Regions from separate parts of the Streptomyces sp. NPDC020742 genome, predicted to be linked through region 1. Evidence: riboswitches for the same ligand, from Rfam matches in the RefSeq annotation. Region 1 holds a riboswitch; each other region holds the start of a gene.
What was found. Region 1 has a riboswitch for cobalamin ahead of AB0G84_RS03855 (ribonucleoside-diphosphate reductase subunit alpha). Riboswitches for the same ligand answer to the same signal wherever they lie in the genome.
Positions count from the first base shown of each region.

Region 2: it holds a riboswitch for cobalamin, as region 1 does, so the genes downstream of both, AB0G84_RS32540 (prenyltransferase/squalene oxidase repeat-containing protein) here and AB0G84_RS03855 (ribonucleoside-diphosphate reductase subunit alpha) in region 1, are expected to answer to the same signal.
Region 3: it holds a riboswitch for cobalamin, as region 1 does, so the genes downstream of both, AB0G84_RS32345 (HoxN/HupN/NixA family nickel/cobalt transporter) here and AB0G84_RS03855 (ribonucleoside-diphosphate reductase subunit alpha) in region 1, are expected to answer to the same signal.
Region 4: it holds a riboswitch for cobalamin, as region 1 does, so the genes downstream of both, AB0G84_RS15190 (cobalamin biosynthesis protein) here and AB0G84_RS03855 (ribonucleoside-diphosphate reductase subunit alpha) in region 1, are expected to answer to the same signal.

Region 1 is NZ_JBFAEA010000001.1:881,898-888,985, reverse strand. Features, by position in the region: gene mctP (monocarboxylate uptake permease MctP) at 1-946, shown strand, start outside; cobalamin riboswitch at 1,220-1,383, shown strand; gene AB0G84_RS03855 (ribonucleoside-diphosphate reductase subunit alpha) at 1,582-3,984, shown strand; gene AB0G84_RS03850 (ribonucleotide-diphosphate reductase subunit beta) at 3,984-5,039, shown strand; gene AB0G84_RS03845 (transglycosylase domain-containing protein) at 5,173-7,088, shown strand, end outside.
Region 2 is NZ_JBFAEA010000032.1:6,651-13,738, reverse strand. Features, by position in the region: gene AB0G84_RS32545 (MBL fold metallo-hydrolase) at 1-754, shown strand, start outside; cobalamin riboswitch at 1,005-1,151, shown strand; gene AB0G84_RS32540 (prenyltransferase/squalene oxidase repeat-containing protein) at 1,359-2,693, shown strand; gene AB0G84_RS32535 (SCO2322 family protein) at 2,834-3,475, shown strand; gene AB0G84_RS32530 (CbiQ family ECF transporter T component) at 3,472-4,848, shown strand; gene AB0G84_RS32525 (ATP-binding cassette domain-containing protein) at 4,845-6,596, shown strand; gene AB0G84_RS32520 (ECF transporter S component) at 6,593-7,088, shown strand, end outside.
Region 3 is NZ_JBFAEA010000031.1:38,806-45,893, forward strand. Features, by position in the region: gene AB0G84_RS32340 (DUF4231 domain-containing protein) at 1-823, opposite strand, end outside; gene AB0G84_RS32345 (HoxN/HupN/NixA family nickel/cobalt transporter) at 1,170-2,327, opposite strand; cobalamin riboswitch at 2,358-2,574, opposite strand; gene AB0G84_RS32350 (alpha/beta hydrolase) at 2,636-3,484, opposite strand; gene AB0G84_RS32355 (MarR family winged helix-turn-helix transcriptional regulator) at 3,481-4,257, opposite strand; gene AB0G84_RS32360 (hypothetical protein) at 4,452-4,856, shown strand; gene AB0G84_RS32365 (nucleoside/nucleotide kinase family protein) at 4,961-5,629, opposite strand; gene AB0G84_RS32370 (class I SAM-dependent methyltransferase) at 6,377-7,088, opposite strand, start outside.
Region 4 is NZ_JBFAEA010000007.1:62,251-69,338, reverse strand. Features, by position in the region: gene AB0G84_RS15200 (putative cobaltochelatase) at 1-61, opposite strand, end outside; gene AB0G84_RS15195 (cobyric acid synthase) at 117-1,655, opposite strand; gene AB0G84_RS15190 (cobalamin biosynthesis protein) at 1,652-2,677, opposite strand; cobalamin riboswitch at 2,804-2,936, opposite strand; gene AB0G84_RS15185 (hypothetical protein) at 3,140-3,577, shown strand; gene AB0G84_RS15180 (caspase family protein) at 3,583-6,234, shown strand; gene AB0G84_RS15175 (extracellular solute-binding protein) at 6,231-7,088, shown strand, end outside.

The DNA of each region.
Region 1 (7,088 bases):
CAAGGCGTTCACCCAGCCCGGCCCGGTGCCCGGCAAGCCGCGCGGCGAGCTGACCAGCGGCCCCAACGCCCAGTGGGCCTACGCCACTCTGGCGCTCGGCTCGGCGCTGGCGCTCTTCATGTACCCCCACTCGATCACCGCCACACTGTCCTCCCGCAGCCGCAATGTGATCCGCCGCAACACCACCATCCTCCCGCTCTACTCGCTGATGCTGGGCTTCCTGGCACTGCTCGGCTTCATGGCCGTCAAGGCCGGCACGGACATCCAGGGCAACCCCCAGCTGGCCATCCCGCAGCTGTTCGAGGACATGTTCCCCAGCTGGTTCGCCGGTGTGGCCTTCGCGGCGATCGGGATCGGCGCCCTGGTGCCCGCGGCCATCATGTCCATCGCCGCCGCCAACCTCTTCACCCGGAACGTCTACAAGGACTTCCTCAAGCGCGACGCCACGCCCGAGCAGGAGCACAAGGTCGCCAAGCTCGTCTCCCTGCTGGTGAAGGTCGGCGCCCTGGTCTTCGTCCTCACCATGGACAAGACCGTCGCCATCAACTTCCAGCTGCTGGGCGGCATCTGGATCCTGCAGACCATGCCGGCGCTGGTCGGCGGACTGTTCACCCGCTGGTTCCACCGCTGGGCCCTGCTGACCGGCTGGGCGGTGGGCATGCTCTACGGCACCCTCGCCGCGTACGGCGTCGCCAGCCCGACCCAGGCCCACTTCGGCGGCTCCAGCAAGGAGATCCCCGGCATCGGTGAGATCGGCTACATCGGCCTCACCGCCTTCGTCCTGAACGTGGTGGTCACGGTGGTGCTCACGGTCGCCCTGCGGGCCGTCAAGGCCCCCGACGGGGTCGACGAGACCAGCCCCGGCGACTACACCGCGGACGCCGGCGACACGGGCGTCGCGACCGACCTGCCGCCGGCCACCGCCGGAGCACCCGCCGGGCACTGATCCGCCGGCACCGCACCACGGGCCGTCGCGTCCCCCTGGGGGCGCGGCGGCCCTTCGCCGTTCCGGAACCGCCGGGGCGCACGGGGGTGGGTGACGGCGCGTCGGGCGCGTCCGCCCTTCCGGGGTGGCCGCGGCAGGCGTGGCGGCGACTGGCCGGAAGGGGCCGCTGTCCTGGGACAGAGCACCTTTCCCGGGCCGTCCGACGCCCCTGGTCATTCGCACACCCGTCGGAGTGGTATGGGGTGACGACACAAGATGTGGGGGTGCATGCGGGTGGCAGCACAAGATGTATGCTCGTCCTCGCTGTCGCCGCAGGGGAATCCGGTGTGAATCCGGGACTGTCCCGCAACGGTGTTGGAGCGCGCTCGGTGGCCCGATCACGGCCCTTCCGCGCGTGCCGTGAAGTCCGAAGACCTGCCGACGGTACGTCCGCACCGCCATCGGTACGGACGTCGATACGTCCGGGCCCCGAGGGTTGGGCCGATGGACGCCGCGCGGTGCCCGCGCGCCCCACAACGTCACGGGGTGCCGCATGCCCGCGCGCGCCCGTCGCCCCGCTCTCCCGGCCCCCGCCGAGTGAGGGAGAGCACCACGTGACCATCGCGCCAACGGAGCCCGCGTCAGACGCCGAGGTCGTGCCGACTGCGGTGACCACGCCTGCCGCCCCCGCCGACGGCGCGCCGGGCGAGGACGGGCCGGGCGTCGCCCTGCTGCGCACGCTGACCGCGCTGACCGAGGACCTCACCGCGACCGACCCCGGCAAGGTGGCCGCCGCCGCCCTGCGCGGCCGGCACCCGGGCTCCGACGAGGCCGAGCTGCGGTCGCTGGCCACCGAAGCCGCGGCCGGCCTGATCGGTGACGAGCCCCAGTACTCCAAGCTCGCCGCCCGGCTGCTCACCCGCGCCATCGCGGAGGAGGCCGCCGGGCAGGGGGCGGTCTCCTTCTCCGCCTCCGTCGAGGTCGGCCACCGCGAGGGCCTGATCGCCGACGGGACCGCGGAGTTCGTACGGGCGCACGCCGAGCACCTGGACGCGCTGGTCGACGCCGCCCTCACGGACGGCGCGGACGACCGCTTCGGCTACTTCGGGCTGCGCACGCTGCACTCGCGCTACCTGCTCCGGCACCCCACCACCCGTCAGGTCATCGAGACCCCCCAGCACTTCCTGCTGCGGGTGGCCTGCGGTCTGGCCGAGGACCACAGCGAGCGCGCCCTGGCCGACGTCGCCGAGCTCTACCGGCTCACCAGCTCGCTGTCGTACCTGCCCTCCTCCCCCACGCTGTTCAACTCCGGCACCCGCCACCCGCAGATGTCGTCCTGCTACCTGCTGGACTCCCCGCTGGACGAGCTGGACTCGATCTACGACCGGTACCACCAGGTGGCGCGGCTGTCCAAGCACGCCGGCGGCATCGGCCTGTCCTACTCCCGCATCCGCGCCCGCGGTTCACTGATCCGGGGCACCAACGGACACTCCAACGGCATCGTGCCGTTCCTGCGCACGCTGGACGCCTCGGTCGCCGCGGTCAACCAGGGCGGCCGGCGCAAGGGCGCGGCCTGCGTCTACCTGGAGACCTGGCACGCGGACATCGAGGAGTTCCTGGAGCTGCGGGACAACACCGGTGAGGAGGCCCGCCGCACCCACAACCTCAACATCGCGCACTGGATCCCGGACGAGTTCATGCGCCGGGTGGAGGCGGACGGCGACTGGTCGCTGTTCTCCCCCGCCGACGCCCCCGAGCTGGTGGACCTGTGGGGCGAGGAGTTCGACGCCGCGTACCGCAGGGCCGAGGCCGAGGGCCGGGCGGTCAAGCAGGTGCCGGCGCGGGTGCTCTACTCCCGGATGATGCGGACCCTGGCGCAGACCGGCAACGGCTGGATGACGTTCAAGGACGCCGCCAACCGGACCGCGAACCAGACCGCCGAGCCCGGCAAGGTCGTGCACTCCTCCAACCTCTGCACGGAGATCCTGGAGGTGACCAACGACGGGGAGACCGCGGTCTGCAACCTGGGGTCGGTCAACCTCGCCGCGCACCTGGGCGACGAGACCGCCGGCTGGCAGGAGGCGATGGACTGGGAGCGGCTGGACGCCACCGTCCGCACCGCCGTCACCTTCCTCGACCGCGTGGTGGACATCAACTTCTACCCGACCGAGCAGGCCGGGGCCTCCAACTCCCGCTGGCGCCCGGTGGGTCTGGGCCTGATGGGCCTGCAGGACGTGTTCTTCCGGCTGCGGCTGCCCTTCGACTCGCCCGAGGCGAAGGAGCTGTCGACCCGGATCTCCGAGCGGATCATGCTCGCCGCGTACGAGGCGTCCGCGGACCTCGCCGAGCGGCACGGCCCGCACCCCGCGTGGTCCGCGACCCGCACCGCCCGTGGGGTGCTGCACCCCGACCACTACCCGGACGCCGAGCCCCGCTGGGCGGACCGCTGGGCGGCGCTGCGGGCCCGGATCGCCGAAACCGGCATGCGCAACTCGCTGCTGCTGGCGATCGCGCCGACCGCGACCATCGCCTCCATCGCCGGGGTGTACGAGTGCATCGAGCCGCAGGTCTCCAACCTCTTCAAGCGCGAGACGCTGTCGGGGGAGTTCCTCCAGGTCAACGCCTACCTGATCGAGGAGCTCAAGGCCCTGGGGCTGTGGGACGCCAAGACCCGTGACGCGCTGCGCGAGGCGAACGGCTCGGTGCAGGACGTCGAGTGGATCCCCGCGGACGTCCGCGCCCGCTACCGCACCGCCTGGGAGATCCCGCAGCGCGCCCTGATCGACATGGCCGCGGCCCGTACGCCCTACCTGGACCAGAGCCAGTCGCTGAACCTCTTCATGGCCTCGCCGACCATCGGCAAGCTCAGCTCGATGTACGCCTACGCCTGGAAGAACGGCATCAAGACGACGTACTACCTGCGCTCCCGTCCGGCCACCCGGATCGCCCAGTCGGCCCGCGGCACCGCGGCCGCCGCCCCCGTACCGCAGCAGGCCACCGACCCCGAGGCGGTCGCTTGCTCCCTGGAAAACCCCGAGTCCTGCGAGGCCTGCCAGTAATGCCCAACCCCACCGAGCCCAACGCCTCCGCCGCCCACACCGCCACCACCGGCGAGAAGAACCTGCTCGACCCCGGCTTCGAGCTGACGCTGCGTCCCATGCGGTACCCGGAGTTCTACGACCGCTACCGCGACGCGATCAAGAACACCTGGACCGTGGAGGAGGTCGACCTCCACTCCGACGTCGCCGACCTCGCCAAGCTCTCCCCGGGTGAGCAGCACATGATCGGCCGGCTGGTGGCGTTCTTCGCGACCGGCGACTCGATCGTCGCCAACAACCTGGTGCTGACGCTCTACAAGCACATCAACTCCCCCGAGGCGCGGCTGTACTTGAGCCGTCAGCTCTTCGAGGAGGCGGTGCACGTCCAGTTCTACCTGACGCTGCTGGACACCTACCTCCCCGACCCGGACGACCGGGCGGCGGCCTTCGCCGCGGTGGAGAACATCCCGTCCATCCGGGAGAAGGCCGAGTTCTGCTTCAAGTGGATGGACTCGGTCGAGAGCATCGACCGCCTGGAGTCCCGGGCCGACCGCCGCCGCTTCCTGCTCAACCTGATCTGCTTCGCGGCCTGCATCGAGGGCCTGTTCTTCTACGGCGCCTTCGCCTACGTGTACTGGTTCCGCTCGCGGGGTCTGCTGCACGGCCTGGCCACCGGCACCAACTGGGTGTTCCGCGACGAGTCGATGCACATGGAGTTCGCCTTCTCGGTGGTGGACACCGTCCGCCAGGAGGAGCCCGAGCTCTTCGACGACAAGCTGGAGCAGCAGGTCACCGAGATGCTCAAGGAAGCCGTCGAGGCGGAGCTGCAGTTCGGCCGCGACCTGTGCGGTGACGGCCTGCCGGGCATGAACACCGAGTCGATGCGCGAGTACCTCCAGTGCGTCGCCGACCAGCGGCTGCAGCGGCTGGGCTTTGCGCCCGTGTACGGCTCGGAGAACCCGTTCTCCTTCATGGAGCTGCAGAACGTCCAGGAGCTGACCAACTTCTTCGAGCGCCGGGCGTCGGCCTACCAGGTCGCCGTCGAGGGCACGGTCTCCTTCGACGACGAGTTCTGATCCCCGTTCCGGGCCGGCTCCGGCCGGCCCGGAACTCCCCTGCCGGCGGCCCGCCTTCGGCCTGGTCACCAGCCTTTTGTGAGCGTTCTGTTACCTACGCAACCGGAAGCCCGGCCACCACATCTCACTGGGCATGAAGGGCACGAAGGGGCTCCGCCGGTTCATCGACTATCCGCGCCAGGGACGCAAGGGCGCCCGCCGCTGGCTGCCGTCGTGGCGGCTGTGGGTGGGGGCCGTCGGTCTGGGCCTGATTTCCCTGGTGGGACTGTTCGCCGTGGTGTACGCGACGGTCGACGTCCCGAACGAGAATGCGCTCGCCGGACAGGAGGCCACCGTCTACTACTGGGCCGACGGCAGCCAAATGGTGAGCGTGGGCGCCGTCAACCGGCAGAACGTCACTCTGGACAAGGTCCCGGACTCCGTCGAGAACGCCGCGATAGCCGCGGAGAACGCCACGTTCTACAGCGATTCCGGCGTCTCCATGAAGGGCATCGGCCGGGCCATGGTCAACATGGTCTCCGGCGAGGAGACCCAGGGCGGCTCCACCATCACCCAGCAGTACGTGAAGAACACCTACCTCTCGCAGGACCAGACGGTCACCCGCAAGGTGAAGGAGTTCGTCATCGCGCTGAAGGTGAGCAACCAGAAGTCCAAGGAGGAGATCCTCCGGGGCTACCTCAACACCAGCTGGTTCGGCCGGGGTTCGTACGGCATCCAGGCCGCCGCCCACGCCTTCTACGGGATCGACGCCAAGGAGCTGAACCCCAGCCAGGGTGCGCTGCTGGCGGCCCTGCTCAAGGGCTCGGAGCAGTACGACCCCGGGCTGAGCAAGGCCAACCACCAACGGGCCGTGGCGCGTTGGAAGTGGATACTCGACCGGCAGGTCGCCACCGGCACGATGAGCGAGAAGGAGCGGGCCAAGTACACCCGGTTCCCCGAGCCGCGTGCCCCCTCGAAGCCCACCAGCCAGGCCGGCCAGACCGGCTATCTGGTCGATGTCGCCAACAAGTTCGTCAAGGCCGCCACCGGGCTAACCGACAAGGACCTGGCGCGCGGCGGCTACCGCATCCACACCACCTTCGACAAACAGCGCACCCACCGCCTGGAGAAGGCGGTCCGGGACGTCCGCCGGCAGAACCTCGACCCCGAAAAGCGCGCCGCCGACAACTACGTCGAGTTCGGCGCCGCCTCCGTGCGTCCCCGGGATGGGGCGATCGTCGCGGTCTATGGCGGCTCGGACGCCACCCGGCACTTCAGTAACAACGCGGACACCTCGGCGGTCCCGGCCGGCTCCGCCTTCAAGCCCTTCGTGCTGGCGACCGCGCTCCAGGATCAGGCCGACGGGCCCGACGACCCCGCCGCGACGACCGACATCGACCAGAAGGCCCGGCAGGCGGCGGAGGACGAAGCGACCGGGGATCTGCGCAGCGCCCTGATGATGGGGCAGAGCCCGCCGTTCGTGCAGGCCGGGAAGCGCCTGGGGCTGGAGCGGATCCGGGACCTGGCGGTGTCCGCGGGGCTGCGCGAGGAGAGCATGGCGCGCCTGGAGCAGACCTTCCCGCTGGGCACCTCGGCGCCCAGCGCGATCCGGATGGCGAGCGCCTACACCACCTTCGCCAACAGCGGGCTGCACGCCGACCCGTACGCGGTGTCGTCGATGACCTACGACGGCAAGAAGATCCAGGGCTTCGACCGCGCCGCGCCGAAGCGGGTGCTGGACACCGGGGTCGCCCAGCAGGTGTCCGGCGCCCTGGGGGTGCTGGGCCTGCGCACGCTGGGCCCGTCCAACGACGTGTCGGTCCCGATGCCGGTGGCGGTCGGCCGTACCGAGCCCGGGGACCGGATGAAGTCGGCGTGGTTCATCGGCTCCCCGGCCGGCGGTCCGGAGCCCGGCCCCAGCACCGGCACCGGCTCGCAGAAGTGGAGCGGGGTCCGCCCTGGCCTGACCGCCGGCGCCGAGCCGACCACCGCGGTCACCATGTTCCGCAACAAGCCGGGCGCGCCCGAGCTGCTGCCGATGCAGGGCGTCGGCGGCGACGACAAGGGGCT
Region 2 (7,088 bases), on a different contig from region 1:
AGCGCTGCTGGACCTGCCGGGGCGGCGGGTACGCGCCATCTGGACGCCGGGGCACACACCGGGGCATGTCTGCCTCCACCTGGAGGAGGAGCACCCCGGACGGGCGGGGAACCCGGTCGGGCGGACAGCCAACCGGGGTGGGACGCCGGCGAATTCGGGGGCGGCGCCCGCGAATGCGGGCGAGCGGACAGGAAACCCGGGCGGGACGTCGGGGAGTTCGGGTAGCGGGACGTCGGGGAGTTCGAGTGGCGGGCCGTCGGGGCGGGCGCCGCACGGTTTCGGCCGGCTGTTCTCCGGCGACCATCTGCTGCCCGGTATCACCCCGCACATCGGCCTGTACGAGGCCCCGGACGACCATGGGGGTCCCCCCTGCTCGAACGGAGGTGAGAGCTTGGGGGACGGCACCGACCCGCTGGGCGACTACCTCGACTCCCTCGAACGCATCGGACGGCTCGCCCCCGCCGAGGTACTGCCGGCCCACCAACATGCGTTCACCGATGCCCAGGGGCGGGTGCGCGAGCTCCTCGCCCACCACGAAGAGCGGCTCTCCGGACTGCGGGCACTGCTCTGCGAGCCCCGCACCCCCTGGCAGCTCGCCGTCGCCATGGAGTGGAACCGCCCGTGGGAACAGATCCCGTACGGCTCCCGCACCATCGCGGTATCGGAGGCCGAGGCGCATCTGCGGCGCCTGGTGAAGCTGGGACAGGTGGAGCGGGTGCCGGGCTCCGACCCGGCGACGTACCAGGCGGTGTGAGCCCCGCGCGGGCGCCGGCACACAGGCGCCGACACCGGCACCGGCACCGGCACCGGCACCGGCACCGGCAGCACGAGGTGGCCCGGCCCCCGCCACCGTCACCGCCGCCCGACCCCGCCCGACCCCGCCAGTGCCCCGCCAGTGCCCCGCCAGTGCCCCGCCGATGGACCGAGGGACGGCCCCCTGTCGCCTCCGTCACAGCCCGCCATCCCCGTCCCGTACAGGCGGGCGAGGGCCGTCCGGGTGCCGGTTAAGGTGTGCGGGACAACTTCATCCGTGCCCGATCGGGGGAAGCCGGTGGAAATCCGGCGCTGACCCGCAACCGTGAGGACGGCCGTCCGCGCACCGCGCGCCGGCCGTACGAGCCGGAGCACCCGAGGGGCAACGACCAAGGCTCGCGCCACCGGAACCGCCGTCCGCACGGACGCTCCCGGTGCGCGGCACCGTCGAGGTATACGGAGCCGAGCCCGGTGCCGCCGCGCCCGATCACCGATCGGAGTGCGCCGGTCGGCCGAGTGCGGCTGCGTACCGCCGGCGCGACCCGCCCAGACCCGAGAGGCACCGACCGATGGCCCGCACGTCTTCCATGGCTCCCTTGGCGCCCATGGCTCCCCAGGTCCCTTCGACGCACCGCGTCGCCTTCCTGGCGCGCCGCGCCGCCATGGCGGTGGTGGCCGCGACCGTGCTGGGTGCGGCCACCGCTCCCGCCGCCTCCGCGGCCGGGGCCGGTGCGCCCGCGGCACCGGCGGCACCGGCGGCCCCCAAGAAGCTGCCCGAGGGGCTGTACGGCACCAAGGACCCCCAGTACGACGGCGTCTGGCGGCAGTCGCTGGCGCTGCTCGCGCAGGACACGGTGGGCGTCAAGCCGGCGGCCCCGGCCGTCGAGTGGCTGGCCGGCCAGCAGTGCGCGGACGGGGCGTTCACCGCCTTCCGCGCCGAGCCGGGCACGGCGTGCAACGCCAAGACGATGCGGGACACCAACCAGACGGCCGCCGCGATACAGGCGCTGGCCGCGCTCGGTGGACACAGCGAGGCCGTACACAAGGCACTGAACTGGCTGAAGTCGGTACAGAACGACGACGGCGGCTGGAGCTCGATGCCCGGCTCCCCCAGCGACGCCAACTCCACCGCCGTGGTCATCGGCGCGTTCGTCGCGGCCGGTGAGCGGCCGGAGTCGAGCACGTCGAAGAAGGGCGGGAAGACCCCCTACGACGGGCTGCTCACCTTCCGGCTGGGCTGCGACGCGAAGGAGGGCGAGCGCGGCGCTTTCACCTTCCAGCTCAAGGGCAAGGCCCCGAACGCGGACGCCACGGCGGCCGCCACCACCGGCGCCCTGCGCAAGGGCTTCGTCGTCGCCCCGGCCGGCGGCGGTTCCGACCGCCCCGTCAAGCCGCTGAGCTGCAAGGAAGGCGAGGACTCCCGGGGCAGCAAGGAGGGCGTGGCCGGCCCCGCGGCGCGGGCCGCGGAGGGCGGCGCCGCCTACCTCGTCGCGCAGCTCGACAAGAACGGGCAGCACCTGCCCTCCGCGATGCCCGGCCAGGAGAAGCAGCCGGACGTCGGCAACACCGCGGACACCGTGGTGGCACTGGCGGCCGGAGGGCACCGCGCCGCCGCGCAGCGGCCGCTCGCCTGGCTGAAGAAGAACGCCTCGGCCTGGGCCAAGGAGAACGGTCCGGCCGCCTACGCCCAGCTGGTGCTCGCCGCACACGCCACCGGCGCCGACCCCCGGTCCTTCGGCGGCACCGACCTGGTGGCCGCGCTCAACGCCACCGGCCCCAAGCCGGCCGCGGTGGCCCCCGGCAAGGGTGCCCAGGACTCCAAGGACGCCAAGGGCTCCGAGGGCGGCTTCAAGCTCTGGTGGGTCATCGGCGTCGGGCTCGCCTTCGGTGCCGGCATCGGCTTCCTGCTGAGCGGCCGCCGGAAGAAGAACGCGCTCTGATGCGGCGGTTGCTCGTTTCCCTTCGCCTTCCCCTGCTCCGTTCCCGGCCCCGGCTCCCGCACCCGGCGGCCGCGGCGCGTGTGCGGTCCGCACCGCGGCGCTGTCGGCTGTCCGGGGCGCTGCTGGTGGCCGGTGCGGTGATGAGCCTGGCGACCGCCGGACCGGCCCAGGCGCAGGAGTACCGCTACTGGGCCTTCTGGGACGGTGCCGCGGGCGGCTCCTGGAAGTACGCCACCCAGGGGCCGGCCACCGTCCGCCCGGACGACGGCGCCGTCGCGGGCTTCCGCTTCACCGTGAGCGCCGACTCGGCGGCGGCCGGCAAGCCGCGCGCGGCGGCCGACTTCGCGGACATCTGCCGAGCCGCCCCCGCCAAGGAGGGGCGCAAGCGGATCGGCATCGTGATCGACTTCGGCACCGCGCGGGACGCGGCCGGCAGCGAACGGCCGCCGGAGGTGCGCACGGAGTGCGCCCAGGTGTCCGAGGACGCCTCGGCGGGCGACGCGCTGGCCGCGGTGGCCCGGCCGCTGCGCTACGACTCCAACGCGCTGCTGTGTGCCATCGCCGGCTACCCGAAGTCGGGGTGCGCGGAGCAGGTGAAGGATTCCGGCGGTGCGGAGGGTTCCGGTGCCTCGCGGGCGGCGGGGCGTCCGGGCGGGTCAGCCCGTGCCGACTCCTCGGCCGGTGACGACGGTGGGCCGTCCGCCGGGCTGCTGGGCGGTGCCGCGGTCGTGGCCGTACTGGGCGCGGCGGCCGTGTGGCAGGCCCGCCGCCGGCGCGGATGAGCGCCCCGCGGACCCCCCGGGCCCCGCGGTCGACCGAGGTTCCGCACACGCCCCGAGCGGCCCGGGCCCCGTACGGCCCCCGAGTCCCGGGAACGCCCCGGACACCGCGGGCAACAGCGGCAACAGCGGCAACACAAGCCTCGCGGGCAACCCGGTCCCCGCAGCCGCCCCGGGCTCCTCGGGCGACCCGGACCACCGCGCTGCACGCCGGTGCGTGGTGGCTGTGGGCGCTCGGCCTGGCCACCGCGGCCTCCCGCACCACCAACCCCCTACTGCTGGGGCTGCTGCTGGGCGTGGCCGGCTATGTCGTTGCGGCCCGCCGGACGGACGCTCCCTGGGCCCGCTCCTACGGTGCGTTCGTCAAGCTCGGCCTGGTGGTGATCGTCATCAGGCTGGTCTTCGCGTTCTTCCTCGGCTCCCCGATCCCCGGGAACCACACCCTCCTCACCCTGCCCGAAGTGCCGTTGCCGGACTGGGCGAAGGGCGTCCGGATCGGCGGCCGGGTCACCGCGGAGGGCATGGTCTTCGCGCTCTACGACGGGCTGAAGCTGGCCACCCTCCTCATCTGCCTCGGCGCCGCCAACGCCCTCGCCAGCCCCTCCCGGCTGCTGAAATCCCTGCCCGGCGCGCTGTACGAGGTGGGGGTGGCGGTCGTCGTCGCCATGACCTTCGCCCCCAACCTGGTCGCCGATGTCCAGCGGCTGCGCGCCGCACGCCGGCTGCGGGGTCGCCCGGACCGTGGGGTCACGGCGCTCCTCCAGGTCGGTCTGCCGGTGCTGGAGGGTGCCCTGGAGCGCTCGGTGGCGCTGGCCGCGGCCATGGACGCGCGTGGCTACGGCCGCAGTGCCGACGTACCGCCCGCCGTCCGGCACCTCACCTCCCTGCTCACCCTCGGCGGCCTGCTCGGTGTCTGCGCGGGCGTTTACGGCCTGCTCGGCGACTCCGGGTCCGGCTACGGCCTGCCGCTGCTGCTGGCCGGTCTGGCCGCCGCGCTCGGCGGGCTCCGGCTCGGCGGCCGGCGCTCGGTCCGCACCCGCTACCGCCCCGAACGCTGGGGAGTGCGCGCCCTGTTGGTGTCGGGTTCCGGCGTCGCCGTGGCGGCCCTGATGATCTGGGCCAACGCCTACGCCCCCACGGCCCTGCACCCGCCTGCCGTCCCGCTGACCGCCCCCGTCCTACCGCTCTGGCCCGCGGCGTCCCTGCTCGTCGGGCTGCTACCGGCCTTCGTGGCGCCGGTGCCCCAGGCACCCCGGGAACGAAGGGTCCGCGAGCGCGGCCCCCGAAGGGCTGCCCCGGGAACCGCAGCACCACAGCGAGGCCGGACCGGCGACGGTCCGCACCCCCCTCAGCAGTCGAAGGAGCCGCCCCAGTGATCCGGTTCGAGCAGGTCTCGGTCAGCTACGAGGACGGTGCGCCGCCCGTCGTGCAGGGGATCGACCTGACCGTCCCCGAGGGCGAACTGTGCCTGCTGGTCGGCCCTTCCGGCGTCGGCAAGTCCACCGTCCTCAACGCCGTGTGCGGTCTGGTCCCCCACTTCACCGGCGGCACCCTGCACGGCCGCGTCACCGTCGACGGCCGTGACACCCGCACCCACCAGCCCCGCGAACTCGCCGATGTCGTCGGCACCGTGGGCCAGGACCCGCTGGCGCACTTCGTCACCGACACCGTCGAGGACGAACTCGCCTACGGAATGGAGTCCCTCGGCCTCGCCCCCGAGGTGATGCGCCGCCGCGTCGAGGAGACCCTGGACCTGCTGGGCCTGGCCGAACTGCGCGACCGCGCCATCACCACGCTGTCGGGCGGTCAGCGGCAGCGGGTGGCGATCGGCTCGGTGCTCACCACCCACCCCAAGGTGCTGGTCCTCGACGAGCCGACCTCGGCGCTCGACCCGGCCGCCGCCGAAGAGGTGCTCTCGGTGTTGCAGCGCCTGGTCCATGACCTCGGCACCACCGTCCTGCTGGCCGAACACCGCCTTGAGCGCGTGGTCCAGTACGCCGACCAGGTCATCCTTCTCCCCGCTCCGGGCGCACCCCCGCTCATGGGCACCCCCTCCGACATCATGGCCCGCTCCCCCGTCCATCCCCCGGTGGTGGCGCTCGGGCGGCTGGCCGGGTGGTCTCCGCTCCCCCTCACGGTCCGCGACGCACGCCGGAAGGCCGCCCCGCTGCGGGAGCGCCTCACCGGCATCACTCCGCCGGAGCCCGGAGCACGGGCACAGACACCGGCACGGGCACCGGCACGGACGCGGCCGGCGGCGGGAACGGCCGGCGGCACCGAGGGTCCGGCCGCGGCGGACAGGAGGCGGATTGCCAGGGCACACAAGGGCGTTGGCCCCGGTAGCACCGCGCCGTCGCGGGATGCGCTGGCCGCGGAGGTCAGCGGGCTCGGTGTCCGGCGGGGGCGCATCGATGCGCTGTACCGGGTGGACCTGCACGTCCGGGCCGGGGAAACCGTCGCCCTGATGGGGCGCAACGGTGCCGGCAAATCCACGCTGCTCAGCACCCTCGTGGGGATGCATCAGCCGTCCTCAGGAACGGTACGGGTTGGCGGAGTCGCCCCGCACCGGACCGCGCCCCGCACCCTGCTGCAGCACGTCGGGCTGGTGCCGCAGGAACCCCGTGACCTCCTCTACGCCGATACCGTCGCCGCCGAGTGCGCCACGGCGGACCAGGACGCCGACGCCCCCGAGGGCACCTGCCGGGCCCTGGTGACCCAGTTGCTCCCCGATGTCCCGGACTCCGTCCACCCCCGTGATCTCTCCGAGGGCCAACGCCTCGCCCTGGCCCTGGCGGTCGTACTGACCGCACGTCCTCCGCTGCTCCTCCTCGACGAGCCCACCCGCGGCCTGGACTACGCCGCGAAGGCCCGTCTGATCGAGGTGCTGCACTCCCTGGCCGCCGAGGGCCACGCGATCGTCCTGGCCACCCATGACGTGGAACTCGCGGCCGAGCTGGCCCACCGTGTGGTGATCCTCGCCGACGGTGAGGTGGTCGCCGACGGCCCCACCGACGACATCGTCGTCTCCTCCCCCTCCTTCGCTCCGCAGGTCGCCAAGGTGCTGGCACCACTGCCCTGGCTGACTGTCCCGCAGGTGGCCCGCGCCCTGGAGGCCACCGGATGAGGACGCGCTCCCAGGCGGCCGGCCGCCGGACCCGCGCCGTCCGGCTCGGCCCACGGTCCGTCGTCGCGCTGGCCCTGGTCTCCGCCATCGGCGTGATGGCCTTCGGCTGGCCGCTGCTCGCCGACTCCACGTCTGGGCTGGCCCACTCCAAGGACGCGCCCTGGCTGTTCGCCGCGCTGCTGCCGATGCTGCTCGCCGTAGTGGTGGCGACCATCGCCGACAGCGGCCTGGAGGCGAAGGCCATTGCCATGCTCGGCGTACTGGCTGCCGCCGGGGCGGCGATGCGGCCGTTGGGTGCGGGCACGGCCGGTATCGAGCCGATGTTCTTTCTGATGGTGCTGTCGGGACGGGTGCTCGGCCCCGGCTTCGGCTTCGTGCTGGGTTCCGTGTCGATGTTCGCTTCGGCGCTGCTGACCGGTGGAGTCGGCCCGTGGATGCCCTTCCAGATGCTGACCATGGGCTGGGTGTCGATGGGCGCCGGTCTGCTGCCGG
Region 3 (7,088 bases), on a different contig from region 1:
ATTTTCCCCACGACTCCGCGTCCGCAGATTCATCCGTAAGGGAGAGAATGTGTCTGATCTCCCGGGCGGTCAGGCTATATGCAGAGGCTTCTGTCTCCAGACGCTGTGCCTGGAACCATGCGGTGATTCCGGCAACTCCCGCACTGACGACACCGAGTAGATCGATGGAAACCGCGCCGTATGCCTTCACCGCACCGGCGACGACTCCGAGCATCTCCCCAACGAGAGCAATACTCCGCCAAGTACGGGACTGCCTATCTCGCAGTTTGGCCATCCGTGCATACCACTCGACTTGTTCCGTCAGGCGATTGCTTTTGTAGGTCTCGATCCTCTCGTCCCTACTGGCGGCACGGCAGCGTTCCATCGCCTCGTTGACGTCGAGTCCGGCCGACACATCGACGATATCGAGACCAAGGCTGATCTCTCGGAGTCTGTTGATGAAGAGACGCCGGGCCTCGGCTGCAGGCATGGATTCAGGAAAGGGTTCTCCACACACCGCGTAGCGCCAAGCGAGCGTCTTGCACGATTCGGCGGCGGCCCGGCACTCGTACCAGCGCCGCTCATCTCGTTGCTCCACGATGTAGAGCCGAACCAAGATGGAGGAAATGAAGGCCAAGGCGGCAACAAATCCTGCCCAGTCGATCCCGTTACTGCCGAATTTGATCGTCGTGGCACCGACGGCTGCCGCCAAGAACAATAGAAGCAGCGTCAGGCGGAGTTGACCGAAATAGCGGCGTTTTGAGCGTATGGAGCCAGTGTCGGCATCTTGGAAAAAGGGCGGAAGCTGATGCCAGGTGAAGCTGTCGCTGCCAGGGCCAGTCATCGGACTTCCTTGAGTAGGTAGGACAGTCAACACGCCATGCTAGCCGACTAGTTGATGCTGCTGCGGCGGAAATCCCGCTCTTCCTTGTTGACGGTCGGCCAGGCTGGCTCCGGCGCGTCGCGGAAATGGCCCGTCCGAGCCGCACCGGCCTGGCTTCGACCGCCTGATTCGCTCGTCGACATGATCGCCAACTGGGCCGCCCCGCTGTCCGGTGAGAAGACCAGTCCGGTGCATCGCGGCGTTGGGGTTTGTGTGTTTTGGGGTTTGATTGGTTCGGGGATGGCGAAGGCCCAGGCTGCCCGGGGTTGGTCGGGAGGCCTGGGCCTTGGGTGTTTTCAGCGGGCGGTCAGGAGTCCGGGGTGCGGGAGGTGGGGGGTGTCGGTGGGGTGGTTGCCGTGGGGGTGTGTCGGGCGCGCTGCTCCCAGCGCCTTTCGACGCCGGCGAGTCGCCAGTACGCCAGTGCCGCGGCCCACACCACCAGGAACAGGCCGACGATGATGAAGCCGGCATTGTCGAGGTTGAGGCCCGAGACCCAGTCGGTCAGCGGGTCGTTGAGGGAGAGCTTGTCGTGCAGCACGGTCACCAGCTCGATCGTGCCGATGAAGAACGCGACGGCGATCGACAGGCCGGTGATGGTGAGGTTGTAGTAGACCTTGCGCACCGGGTTGGAGAACGCCCACTGATAGGCGAAATTCATAAAGGTGCCGTCGAGGGTGTCGAACAGGCTCATTCCGGCGGCGAAGAGCAGCGGCAGACACAGGATGGCGTACCAGGGGAGACCGGCCGCCGCCCCGCTGCCCGCCATGACCATGAGGGTCACTTCGGTCGCGGTGTCGAAGCCGAGCCCGAAGAGGAAGCCGAGCGGGAACATCTGGCCGGGGCGGGATATGGAGCGGGTGAAGCGTCCCAGGAAGCGGTTCATGAAGCCGCGTGAATCGAGGCGCTGTTCCAGTTCCGCCTCGTCGTACTGGCCGTCGCGCATCCCGCGGAAGACGCGCCAGATGCCGGTCAGGGCGATGAGGTTGAGGGCGGCGATGAGGTAGAGGAAGCTGCCCGAGATCGTGGTGCCGATCGTGCCCAGGATCTGGTGGGTGCGGGATTGGTCGTTGAGGAGGATGCCCGCGAGGTGGGCACCGCCCGCCACGAGGGCGGCCATCACGACGACCACGCTGGAATGGCCGAGCGCGAACCAGAAGCCCACCGACACCGGTCGCTTGCCGTCGGCCATCAGCTTGCGGGTGGTGTTGTCGATCGCGGCGATGTGGTCGGCGTCGAAGGCGTGCCGCATGCCGAGGGTGTACGCGGTGACACCCAGTCCGACGCCGAAGACCTGGCTTCCGACGGAGTAGTGGTGTGGCACCACCAGGAGGAAGAGCACGCCGAAGGCAACGACGTGCAGCCCGGCTATGACGGCCATCAGTCCCGCGGTACGGACGGTGTCCTGCCGGCGCCAGCGGAAGCTGGTGGGGGCAGGGGTGTTCGGGGTATCGGTGGACAGGGCCATCCGGCGGTCACGCTCCAGCACCTCGTGGATCAACTCGTGAGATGCCGTGGCCGGTCTCCTGGCTTACGGGTGCCCGCGTCCGTCCCCGCCTTCCCGGCCGCAGGGTGCGGTCAGTGGCGCCGTATGCGCGCCGTGCGCATACGGAGAGGGATGGAAACTCCCCGATCACAGTGGCGAGGGCCGCTCCGGAATGGGACCACGAGGTCCGCCACCGGTCTTCCCGAACACCACGGCCCGGCCACTCTAACCGCCGGAGGGGAGGGGTGGGGTGTGGGGTGAGTCAGCGTCCGGGCCAGCCGGTCGAGGGGTCAGTATTCCAAGGCGGAGAGGAATGCGTGCAGTTCCTGGTCGTAGAGCGCGGTGTTCTCCAGGTTGACCATGTGGCCGGCCCCCGGTATGCGGACTCTTCGGGCGCCGGGGACGGCCAGTGCTATGGCATGGGCGTTGGCGGAGATGTCTCTGCTGTCGAGATCGCCGTCGAGGACGACCGTCGGCACCCGGATTTCGGTCAGACGGTCTGCGGCTCCGACCTCCAGCGGCATACCCGCGCCCACTCCATCGGCGTGCACCTCTACGTTGGCCGCGGCCGAGGCACGCATCCGCTCACGGAATCCCGGGTGCACGGCGGACGGTTCACGGTGCGGTCCGTCCACCCACATCCGTAGAAAGTGCTCGACGTAGCGCTCGGCGCCGTCCGGTGCGCCGATGGCCGCCACCTGTTCCCTGATGTGTTCCAGGACGAAGGGGTCGGTGAAGGGGCGGCCGCTGATGCCGGGGGAGGAGAGCGCGAGGGCGGTCACCCGCTCCGGGTGGGCTATGGCGGTGTCGAGTGCGACCCGCGCGCCATGGGAGAGGCCGACGAGGACGGCGCGGGGGACGTCGAGTGCGTCGAGCAGGGTGCACAGGTCGTCGTGGTTGGCGTAGTCCCCGGTCACCGTGGAGGACAGGCCGTGGCCGCGGAAGTCGTAGCGGATCGCGCGGAGGCCGGAGTTCACCAACCAGGCGAACTGCTCGTCCCACATGTGCTGGTCGAGCATGCCGCCGTGCAGCAGCACGACCGCGGGACCCGAGCCGGCCGTCTCGTAGAACAACTCGCCGTCGTCGATGGGCACCAGGCCGTTGTCTATCTCGGACCAGGCGGTGATGGCGCGGGTCATTCTTGGGACCGTCCTCTGTGTGTGCGATGCCGGGGAGCGGCGGGTGCAATGTCACTGCCGTCGCTATTGTCGCTACCGGTGTAAGTATCGCGATTGCCGTGACTGTCGGTTTCCTCCGGTGGAACGTGCGAGCCGTTCGCCAGGTGCCGGAATTCCTCGCCGAGTCGGTCGAGTACGTGCAGTGCGGTGTGGATGTCCTCGCTGGGCAGGTCAGCCAGGCGCTGCCGCAGCTCCGTGGTCTCGAAGGTCTGGATCCCGCGTATGGCGGCCGAGCCCTGGGCGGTGAGCTCGATCAGGGAGGAGCGGCGGTGTGCCGGGTTGGGGGCCGTCACTACCAGGCCCAGCTCCCTGGCGTGGTTCACCCAGCGCTGTACCGGCTGTCGGTCCAGCCCCATGGAACGCGCCAACTGGGGGACGGTGCGCGGGCCTTCGCTTTCCAGGGCGTCCAGCAGTGCGTGTTCGCCGGCTGTCATGCCGGTGTCCTTCAGTTCCCGCTCCACCGCGCGGACGACCGTGCGGTGCAGTGGCCAGAGGCGTCGGATGACGTCGTAGAGAAGGTCGCCGGTATGAGGTGGGTCTTCGGCCGGTTTGCGTTGCCTGGCGGTCCGTGCAGAGAGGCGGTTCGCGGTGGCCTCGGTGTCCGTGGCGTTCCCGCGCTCGTTGTTCTCGTTGTTCTCGTTGTTCTCGTTGCGTTCGGTGGCGTGGGGGTCGGTGATCCCCCCGGGGTCGGCTTCCGTGCCGTTCATGCCGAAACCGGCTTCGGTGATGTTCATTCGCATCCCCCTTCTGTGGTGCGCGCCGCTCTGTGGTGCGCACTCATGCTGACACTGTTGATGTCATGATGACATCGATGATGTCGTTTGAGAAGGGGGTGGATGCGGAAGGAAGTTGAGTGGGTGCGGCGGGAGAGTGTGGAAGCGAGGGGCGAGAAGCCCGGTGGTGAGGGAAAGGGAAGGCGGTGGCGCGGATGAAGGTCGGGTTGTTGCGTGCGGTCGGGGTGGCCACGGCGGTGTACGGAGTGGCGGTGACGGCGGTGCCTGACCTGCTGGCGCGGCCTTCGGGCCTGGTCGATGGGGAGGGGCGGACGGCACAGGACACCCGGACCTCACTGCGCCCGTTGGCGTGGCGGGATGCGGTGAGCGGGCTCGTACTCGCACTGGCGCCGGAGGGCCCCGCGCTGCGCACCGCCGCCTGCGTGCGGATCGCGGCGGACTTCGGGGATGCCGCGCTGCTGAGCCTCACGTTGCCCGGGCGGGACCGGAGGGTGAAGGCGGCCGTGGTGTCCGTGGGATGGGGTGCGCTGTCGGTGGTCGGTCTGCTCGCGGGTGGAGGTGGCCGACGGGGCGGTCAGGCGGCGGGTGTTGGCGCGTGACCGGAGGGGGGAGGGCTGGGGTGCGCGCGGTGTGAGGCCGGCTAGGTGCGAGAGGAGGGGAGGCGGAGGCGGCTGGGGAGGGCGGGCCAGGCGAGGGGGAAGGATCAGTCGGTCTGTGGGGGTGGGGCCTGTGTGGGGGTGAAGGTGATGACGAGGTCGGCGCGGTCGCGGGTTGCGGCTACCACGCGGGCGTTGGCCTCATCCGAGGTGTGGACGAAGTGCTCGGCGTCGGGGCGCGGGCGTCCGAAGCGCTCATGGCGGTCGATCAGGCGCCGGACCCGTTCCGGGGTGTCCAGGTCCACGTACCAGATCTCGTCGAGCAGGTTGCGTAGCGAGGACCAGGGGGCGGAATCGAGGAGGAGGTAGTTGCCCTCGGTGACGATGAGAGGGATGTGCGGTGCCACGGGGATGCTGCCGGCGACCGGCTCCTCGATGCGGCGGTCGAAGGCCGGTGCATAGACGGCGCTGTCCGGGGCCGCGTCCGGGGCCGGGGCGCGCAGGCGTGCTAGCAGTGCGGCGTAGCCGGCCGGGTCGAAGGTGTCGGGGGCGCCCTTGCGGTCCATGCGGCCGAGGCGGCGCAATTCGGCCTCGGCCAGATGGAAGCCGTCCATCGGGACGAGCGCTGCCCTGCCGGCCAACTCTGCGACCAGGTAGGCGGCGAGGGTGGACTTGCCGGCGCCGGGCGGACCTGTGATGCCGAGCAACCGACGGCGGGAGGGGGTCGCTTCGGTGGCGAGTTGGTGGGCACGGGAGAGGAGGTACCGAGGATCCATGGTGCGTCCATCGTGCCTGATCGTCGATGTGGAGGGGTGTGGTGCGGGCCGATGCCGAGGTCGGCGATGAGGTGGTGAGCGTGTGCGGGCCGCCGGTGGCGGTCCGCGAGGATGCCGGTGAGCGGCGCCGTCATGTGTGCAAGGCGGGTGTGGGACGGGGGTGTGGGTGCGGGCCTGTGGATGTAGGCGGGGGACTGTAGATGTGGGTGGGGACTGCGGACTTGGGCTTGAGCGGATGGATCTGGCGGGCCGGTGCCCTGGGGTCGCGCCTCGGCCCGTAACCGGGTGTTCTCGTGGGCATCGCGGCCGCGCCTCGGCCCGTGACCGGGTATGTCTCCTGGGGGGCGCGCCTCGACCCGTGACCGGGGCTGTCTCCGAAGGCCTGCGCCTCGGGCTGTAACGAGGGCTGCCTCCTGGGGCCGCGATCGGGTTGATCGGCTCCGGTCGGCATACCCCGGCCCGCCGGCGGGCCCGGGCCCAGCTTTGCTCTGAGGTCTGTCCCGACCCCGACCCTGGGGGCCGTCCCTCGGGCCTGCCCCTGGGGACGGAGGGGCAGGCCTGGAGGGTAAGTCTGAGGATGCGCCGTGGCCTGGTGACCCGAGCGCGCGCCATAACTCGGAACGGAGTCGGAGAACTGTCCAGCGGGGTGCCATGCCTCGGGGACGGGGACGGGGACGGGGCCAGGACCAGGGCCAGGACCGGGACCGGTGCCGGGCCGCCCAACGGGCGTCGCGGCTCGGGAGCCTCCTAGTGGTCCGACCTGCCCAGTCGCCACAGTGAGGTGACCTCGGCCGCACGGGCCACGTGGAGTGGGTCGGAGGTGTCGCGGGCGCGCGGGTGGCGCGGGGCGATGTCGAGCCGGCCGAGGACGGTGAGCCCGGACGTGGCGAAGGCGTCGCGGAGGTCGGTGTGCGGGCGCAGGCCGAGGTGTTCCGCCAGGTCGGAGAGGATCAACCAGCCCTCACCGTCCGGGGTCAGGTGGTCCGCGAGGCCGGTCAGGAAGCCGAACAGCATCTGGTTGCCCGGGTCGTAGACCGCGCGCTCCACGGGGGAGGTCGGTTTCGCCGGTACCCACGGCGGGTTGCAGACGACCAGTGGGGCGCGGCCGGCCGGGAACAGATCCGCCTCGATCACCTCCACCTGCCCGTCGACGCCCAGCCGTTGGGTGTTCTCACGGGCACAGGCCAGCGCGCGTGGGTCCTGGTCGGTGGCCACCACCCTGCGGACGCCGCGCCGGGCGAGTACCGAGGCCAGCACGCCGGTTCCGGTACCGATGTCGAACGCGAGCTCCTGCGAGGGCAGCGGAGCCTCCGCCACCAGGTCCACGTACTCGCCGCGGGCCGGTGAGAACACCCCGTAGTGCGGATGGATCCGGTCGCCGCCGAGCGCCGGGATCTCCACGCCCTTCCTGCGCCATTCGTTGGCGCCGATGAGGGCGAGGAGTTCGCGGAGGGAGACG
Region 4 (7,088 bases), on a different contig from region 1:
CGTCCATCCCGACGACCGCGGTGAAGGGGTACTGCGGGGTCGTGCTCTGCACCGTTGTCATGCTGTGTCGTCCTCCACGTCGCGGTCGGCTCCCCGGTCCGTTGCGTGCGTACCCGTCATGGCGCCCCCGGAGGCACGAACGGCAGCCCCTCCGGCACCCCTTCCTCGATCAGCCGCAGCAGGGCGCCGGTGTCCGCGTGCTCCTCGATCAGGTCGCCGAGCCGGTCCAGCTGCTCCTCGCGCAGCGCCCCGAAGCGGGTGTCCGGGGCCGGTACGAACGCCCGGCCCGCGTCGGCGGCCACCCGCCGCAGGAACGCCCGGCGGAAGCCGTCGCTCTCCAGCGAGCCGTGCCAGTGCGTGCCCCAGACCGCGCCGCGCCGGCAGCCGTCCAGGAACTCCTCGTCGCCGCCGGCCACTTCGGCCACGCCGTGGTGGATCTCGTAGCCCTCCACCGGCTCGCCCAGCGCCTCGCCCACCGGCCGGGCCAGGGTCTTCTCGACGGCGAACCGCACCCGCACCGGCAGCAACCCGAGCGCCTCGACCGCCCCCGCCTTCGACTCGACCTCGTCGTCGATGTGCTCGCCGAGCATCTGGAAGCCGCCGCAGATACCCAGCACCGGGCGGCCCTCGGCGGCCCGGCGGGCGAGCGCGTCCGCCAGCCCGCGTTCGCGCAGCCACGCAAGGGCGCGCACGGTGCCGCGGGTGCCGGGCAGCACCACTAGATCGGCGTCGGCCAACTCCTCGGGGCGGTCCACGAACCGCACCACCACGCCCGGCTCGGCGGCCAGCGCGTCCACATCGGTGAAGTTCGACATCAGCGGCACCGCGCAGACCGCCACCCGCAGCACGTCCGCGCCGTGCGGCGGGGCCACCACGCTCTCGCGGACCGTGCCGCGCAGTGACACGCGGAGTCCGTCCTCCTCGTCGATGCCGAGCCCGTGCGCGTACGGCAACACGCCCAGCGTCGCCCGGCCGGTGAGCGAGCGCAGCATGTCCAACCCCGGCTCCAGCAGCGTCACATCGCCCCGGAACTTGTTGACGAGGTACCCGGCGACCAGCGCCTGGTCCTCCTTCGACAGCAGCGCGGTGGTGCCGAAGAAGGAGGCGAACACCCCACCCCGGTCGATGTCGCCGACCACCACGGCCGGGATCCGGGCGGCGCGGGCCAGGCCCATGTTCACGATGTCGGTACGGCGCAGATTGATCTCGGCGGGGCTGCCGGCGCCCTCACAGATCACCGCGTCATGCGTCCGCCGCAGCTCGGTCAGGCAGTCGGTGACGGTGCCCAGCAGCCGCTCCTGCCGCCCCGCGTGGTAGCCGCGGGCGCTCAGTTCGCCCACCGGCTTCCCCAGCAGCACCACCTGGCTGCTGCGGTCGCCGCCGGGCTTGAGCAGTACGGGGTTCATCAGCGCGGTCGGCTCCACCCGGGCCGCCGCGGCCTGCATCGCCTGCGCCCGGCCGATCTCCGCACCCTCGCGGGTGACAAAGGAGTTCAGCGACATGTTCTGCGCCTTGAACGGCGCCACCCGGACGCCCTGCCGGGCCAGCCAGCGGCAGATGCCCGCCGTCACCACGCTCTTACCGGCGTCGGACGTCGTACCGGCCACCAGCAGGCCGCCGCCGAGCCCGCCGGCTCTCCTCAACCGTCCGCTCACCGGGCCGTCTTCCTCAAGCTCAGGGTCATGCTCAGGGTCCTCCCCGTCCTGCGGCCGCGGTGCCCGCCGGGTGCGGTCGCGCCGCGCAGCGCGCCCGCCGCCAGCCGTCCGGCCACCGTCACCGCCAGGGCCAGCGCGCCGACCCGGCGGGAGAGCCGGACCGCCCGTTCGATGTCGTCCGCCGTGGCCGGGCGCCCCCCGCCGTTGAGCACCGGCCGGTGCTCGATGCGTCCGCCGTACGCCAGGGTGCCACCCAGCCGTACGCCGAGCGCGCCCGCGAACGACGCTTCCACCGGGCCCGCGTTGGGGCTCGGGTGGGATCCGCCGTCCGCCTTCCAGGCCCGCAGCGCACCGCGCCGGTCGGGCCCGGCCAGGACGGCCAGGGCGGCGGTCAGTCGCGAGCCGGGCCAGCCGGCGAGGTCGTCGAGGCGGGCCGAGGCCCAGCCGAAGCGGCGGTAGCGCGGCGAGGTGTGACCCACCATCGCGTCCAGGGTGTTCACCGCCCGGAACGCCACCAGGCCCGGGACGCCGCCGAGGGCGCCCCACACCAGGGCGCCGACCACCGCGTCCGAGGTGTTCTCGGCCACCGACTCCACCACCGCACGCGCCATCTGCGGCCCGTCCAGCGCCTGCGGATCACGCCCGCACAGGTGCGGCAGCCGCTCCCGGGCCACCTCCAGGTCGCCCGCGGTGAGCGCACCCCCGACGGCCCGGGCCTCCCGGCCGAGCGAGGTACCGCCCAGCACCGCCCACACCGTGGCCGCGGTCAGCGCGAGGTGAGCGCCGCGGCGGCGGTGCACCGCACGCTCCAGCAGCGCGGCCGCGGCGGCCGCACCGCCCGCGCAGAGCGCGGTGTGCACCGTCCCGTAGCCCCGGTGGTCGCGCCACAGCAGCCGTTCGACGCGGGCCGCGGCCCGGCCGAAGGCAGCCACCGGATGGCCGCGCCGGGGGTCTGCCGCGATCAGGTCGCCGAGGTAGCCGAGGGCCGCGCCGCACGCATATCCCGCGTGTTCGCCGCGCATCGGTCAGGCCGCCGTCAGGCCTCGGAGGGGCCCCGCAACGGGGGGCCGGGGGGCTCTGGAACGGCGGCCGGGCATGGTGGTGTCCTCACTCAGGGTCCGCGCCCTGGCTCGACGTGACGGCGACCAGAGTCTCCTGGCTCCCGGATCGGCGTGGCCCCCGGCCTTCCAGCCCGTACGGGTACGGGCCGTGGCCCTCGTCGGAGGGACGCTCCCCGGTGACAGTGGCGGGACCGCGCCGGATTCGCACCGGACTTCCTCTGCTGTCGCCGATTGGCCCGGGCAGTCCACCACGCCCCGCGAATGCCCGTCAACTCACCCTTGACCTGCGATGCTGCCCCGCGTCCGGCGCTGTGGCGCACGCCACAGGGTGGCTGCGGCGTCACGGACGGTTGCCTGCGCCCCTGATCCCGCGTCACTATCTGGTGCACGGTGGCGAAGGGGCCGCCGGAAGGGGGCTGGGGGATGCCGGAGCGCGCCGGGCACCAGGAGATCCGTATCCGGGTCACGGGCACGAACAATCCGCAGCAGGACATCGACGACCTCCGGGCCTGGCTGGAGCGCGAACCGTGGCTGACCCGCCAGGAGCACTCCTGGCACCAGCGGCCCCGGCCCGCGGACGCGGCCGACGGTGCCGACGGAGCGCGGCGCACCCGACCGGCCGACATGGCCGTCGGGGTGGACGATCTGGTCCTGGTGCTCGTCGGGGCCGTCGCCACCGAGGTCACCAAGGGGCTGAGCATCGCACTGCGGGAGTGGCTGCGGCGCCGCAGGGAGGAGCGCGCCGAGGGCGAGGAGCCCGCCGTCGTGGCCGGCACCGGCGGCGCGGTGCACGAGGTCGGCTCCGGGCACCCCGATCCCGGCAGCCCGGCGCAGGGGAGCGGCAGCACCGGCGAGGTCTGAGCCGGATGTCCGAATACGACGCGCGGGGGAAGATCAACCGGGCGCTGCTGATCGGTGTCCACGACTACGCGACGCTGGACGCCCTGCCCGCGGTGGAGGACAACCCCGCCGAGCTGAAGCGGGCCCTGACCGGCACCGACCTGTTCACCGCGGATGAGGTCGGCATCTGCCGGCCCACCGAGCCGTGGGAGCTCAGCCGGGCCCTGAAGACCGCCGCCGACGAGGCGCGCGGCCTGCTGTTCGTGCACTTCTCCGGTCACGGCCGGGTCGGCAGCGACGGCGGCAACCTCCAACTGATGGTCGGCGCCTCGGTGTCCGGCCGGAGCCACACCACCGTCTCCTGGCAGGACGCCGTGCTGTCCTGCCTCGACAGCGCCCGCGCCGAACGCATCGTGATCGTCCTGGAGTGCTGCTACGCGGGCAACGCCGGCGGCGCCTTCCACTCCCACAGCCGCCCCATGTCCCTGCTGATGGCCGCCCAGCCCAACCGCCGGATCTTCAGCGGGGAGGAGCCGGCCGGCGGCACCCTCTTCACCCGCGCCCTGGTGCAGATCCTCGAATGCGGCATCCCCGGGCGGCGCTTCGTCACCTTCGAGGACCTCGTACGGGAGCTGCGGGGCCGCCTCGCCGACGAGCGGACGCCGATGGGTGACGTGTGGGAGCCGCGCTCGGCGAAGCAGAACACCGTCGATGACGTCATCCTGTCCTTCGCCACCCCCGAGGTACGGCTGCCCACCCCGCCGCGGGTCCGGTTACGCCGCTGGTTCAACCAGCACCTCCGGCCGTGGCGGAGGCCCCTGCTCGCCGTGCTCACCGTCCTGGTGCTCGCCGCCTCCGGGCTGACCGCGCTGAAGCTGCTGCGGCCGCTGCCGGCCTGCCCGCCCGCCCTCGAACTACGGCTGCTGACCGCCCCGGAGTCCGAACCCACCCTGCGCCGGGCGGCGTTCGCGTACGAGATGTCCGATGCCAACACCCGGCCGCTGGAGGGCGAGGGCGATCTGCCGGACGGCTGCCGGCGCGCCCAGATCACCGTCTACTCCGCCGCCAAGGACCAGGTCGACCAGGGCTTCGCGGCGGCCGCCCGCTGGCAGGGCGAGGCCCGGGGCTCCGGCCAGGGCGGGCCGGGGGCCAAGGGCACCGACCCGCTCAACCGGCCGGGGCCCCAGCCCGACCTCTGGATCCCGGAGTCCACCGCCGACTACGATGAGGCCCGCCGCGGGATGCCGCCCACCCCCGCACCGGCGGCGCTGCACAACACCGGCCCGGTCGCCTACAGCCCACTGGTCGTCGGCATCCCGGCCCACCAGCAGCTGGACGACGCCGATCCGGTCGACGCCTCCTGGCAGGACCTGCTCACCGGCACCGACAGCGGGCACCGCGACCTCAAGCTGCTGCGCCCCAGCCCGGTGCTGTCCGGCACCGGACTGCTGCACACCATCGGCCTCTACCTCGCCGGCGACGGCTCGCCCATCGGCCCCTCGGGCGCCCCCGACCGGACCCTCGCCGAGGGTGCCGAGCGGCGGCTGTCCGCCCCGGGCAGCCAGTACGCCGACAGCACCGAGCTGCTGTGCTCGCTGCGCCCGCCCCCGGACGGGGGCCGTCCCGGCACCGGCCGGGGAGCCCGCTCCGCGCCGCTGGTCTCCGAGAAGTCGCTGGCCGACTTCAACCTCGGCCACACCGTCGGCAGTTGCCCCGCCCTGGACACCCCGCTCGCCCCCGCCGACCGCTACGCCGCGTACTACCCCAGGAACGTCCCGGCGCTCGACCACCCGCTGATCCGGGTGGACTGGCGCGGCGCCAGGGACGCCACCGAGCGGCGGGCCGCGGCCGACCGGTTCGCCGGCTGGCTGCGCGACCCGGCCGGCGGCCAGCGCATCCTCACCGCGCAGGGCTACCGCGGGGTGCCCGGGAAGGACGGCACGGTGCCCGCACCGGCGCCGGACTCGCCGCTGCGCAACAGCCGCGCCGGCGCCCACCTCGACGCCCCGGTCACCCCGTTCACCGCCGGCGCCGACCAGGTCGCCCGGGTGCTGGACGGCTACGACAAGGCGCAGCGCTCCAGCCGGCTGCTGATCCTGATGGACACCTCCACCTCGATGGCCGACGGCGGGAGGCTCCCGGTCGCGCTGGGCGCCGCCGGCCGCGCCCTGGAGATGGTCGGCGCCCACCACACCTACGGCCTGTGGACCTTCCCCGACCGTGGGCACCCCGACGATCCGTCCGCGGTGTTCCGGGCGGTCCCGCTGGGCACCGCCGACCCGGCGCGCGGCAAGGCCGTACTGGACCGGATCGCCAAGCGGGGCACGGCCGAACTCGTCGACCACGGCGCGGCGATGGAGGAGGCGCTCACCGCCGCGGTACGGGAGATGAAGACGTCGGCCGGCGGCAACCAGGCCATCGTGCTGATCCTCGACGAGGACGACGGCGGCCCACGGCGCGCGGCCGGCGTCGAGCAGGCCCTGCGGGCACTGTTGAAGGAGAAGCCCGTGGTGCCGGTGCTGTCGCTGGTGCTGGGCAGGGCGGGCTGCGACACCTTCATCCTCCAGGGGCTGGCCGACGCCTCCGGCGGACAGTGCGTGCCCGGCGGACCGCAGGCACTCGACCTGCTGGCCGGGCTGATCGCCTCGATCGGCACGGCGGGCAAGGAGGACCGGTGAGAAGCAGCCCCCGCACCGCCACACCGGCCGCGGCGCTGTCCCTGCTGCTGGCGGTGGCGGCCGGCGGCTGTACGTCCGGACCGGCACCCGGCCCCGAGAAGGGCCCGATCGTGCTGGCCACCGGCAGCGACCTCAGCAGCACCGGCGTCCGCCAGGACCTGATCCGGGCCTTCGAGCGGCGCACCGGCCGCCAGGTGCGGATCGTCAAGCTGCCGGACACCGCCGACGGGCAGCGCAGCCAGCTGCTGGCCGCGGGCCAGTCCGGCAACAGCGACTACGACGTGCTCAACCTCGATGTGGCCTGGACCGCGGAGTTCGCCGAGGCGGGCGTCATCCGGCCCTGGGGCACTGCCCTGGACGGGGACTTCCTCGACAGCGTCGGCAAGACCGTCGACTACGCAGGGAAGATCTGGGCGGTCCCCTTCAACACCGACGCCGGGCTGCTCTACTACCGCAAGGACCTCCTCGCCCGGTACGGCCACCACCGACCGCCGTCCAACTGGGGCGAGGTGAAGAACATCGCCCGCGAGGTGGCCGGCGCCTACAACCGGGCGCTGGCCGCGCGGGCCAAGGACGGCAAGGTGCCCGAGGACCGCCGGATGTACGGCATGGTCGCCCAACTGCGGCCCTACGAGGGGCTGACCGTCAACACCCTGGAGTCCGCCTGGGCCAACGGCGGTGACCCGGACGCCACCAGCTTCACCAAGGGCGAGCAGGTCGGCGCGCTCCAGCAGGGCGTCGCCGACCTCAAGGACCGGCTGGAGATCATGCCGCACGAGGCGCTGACGATGGACGAGACCGAGAGCCGGCGCTGGTTCGCCGACGGCCGGGCGCTGTTCATGCGGAACTGGCCG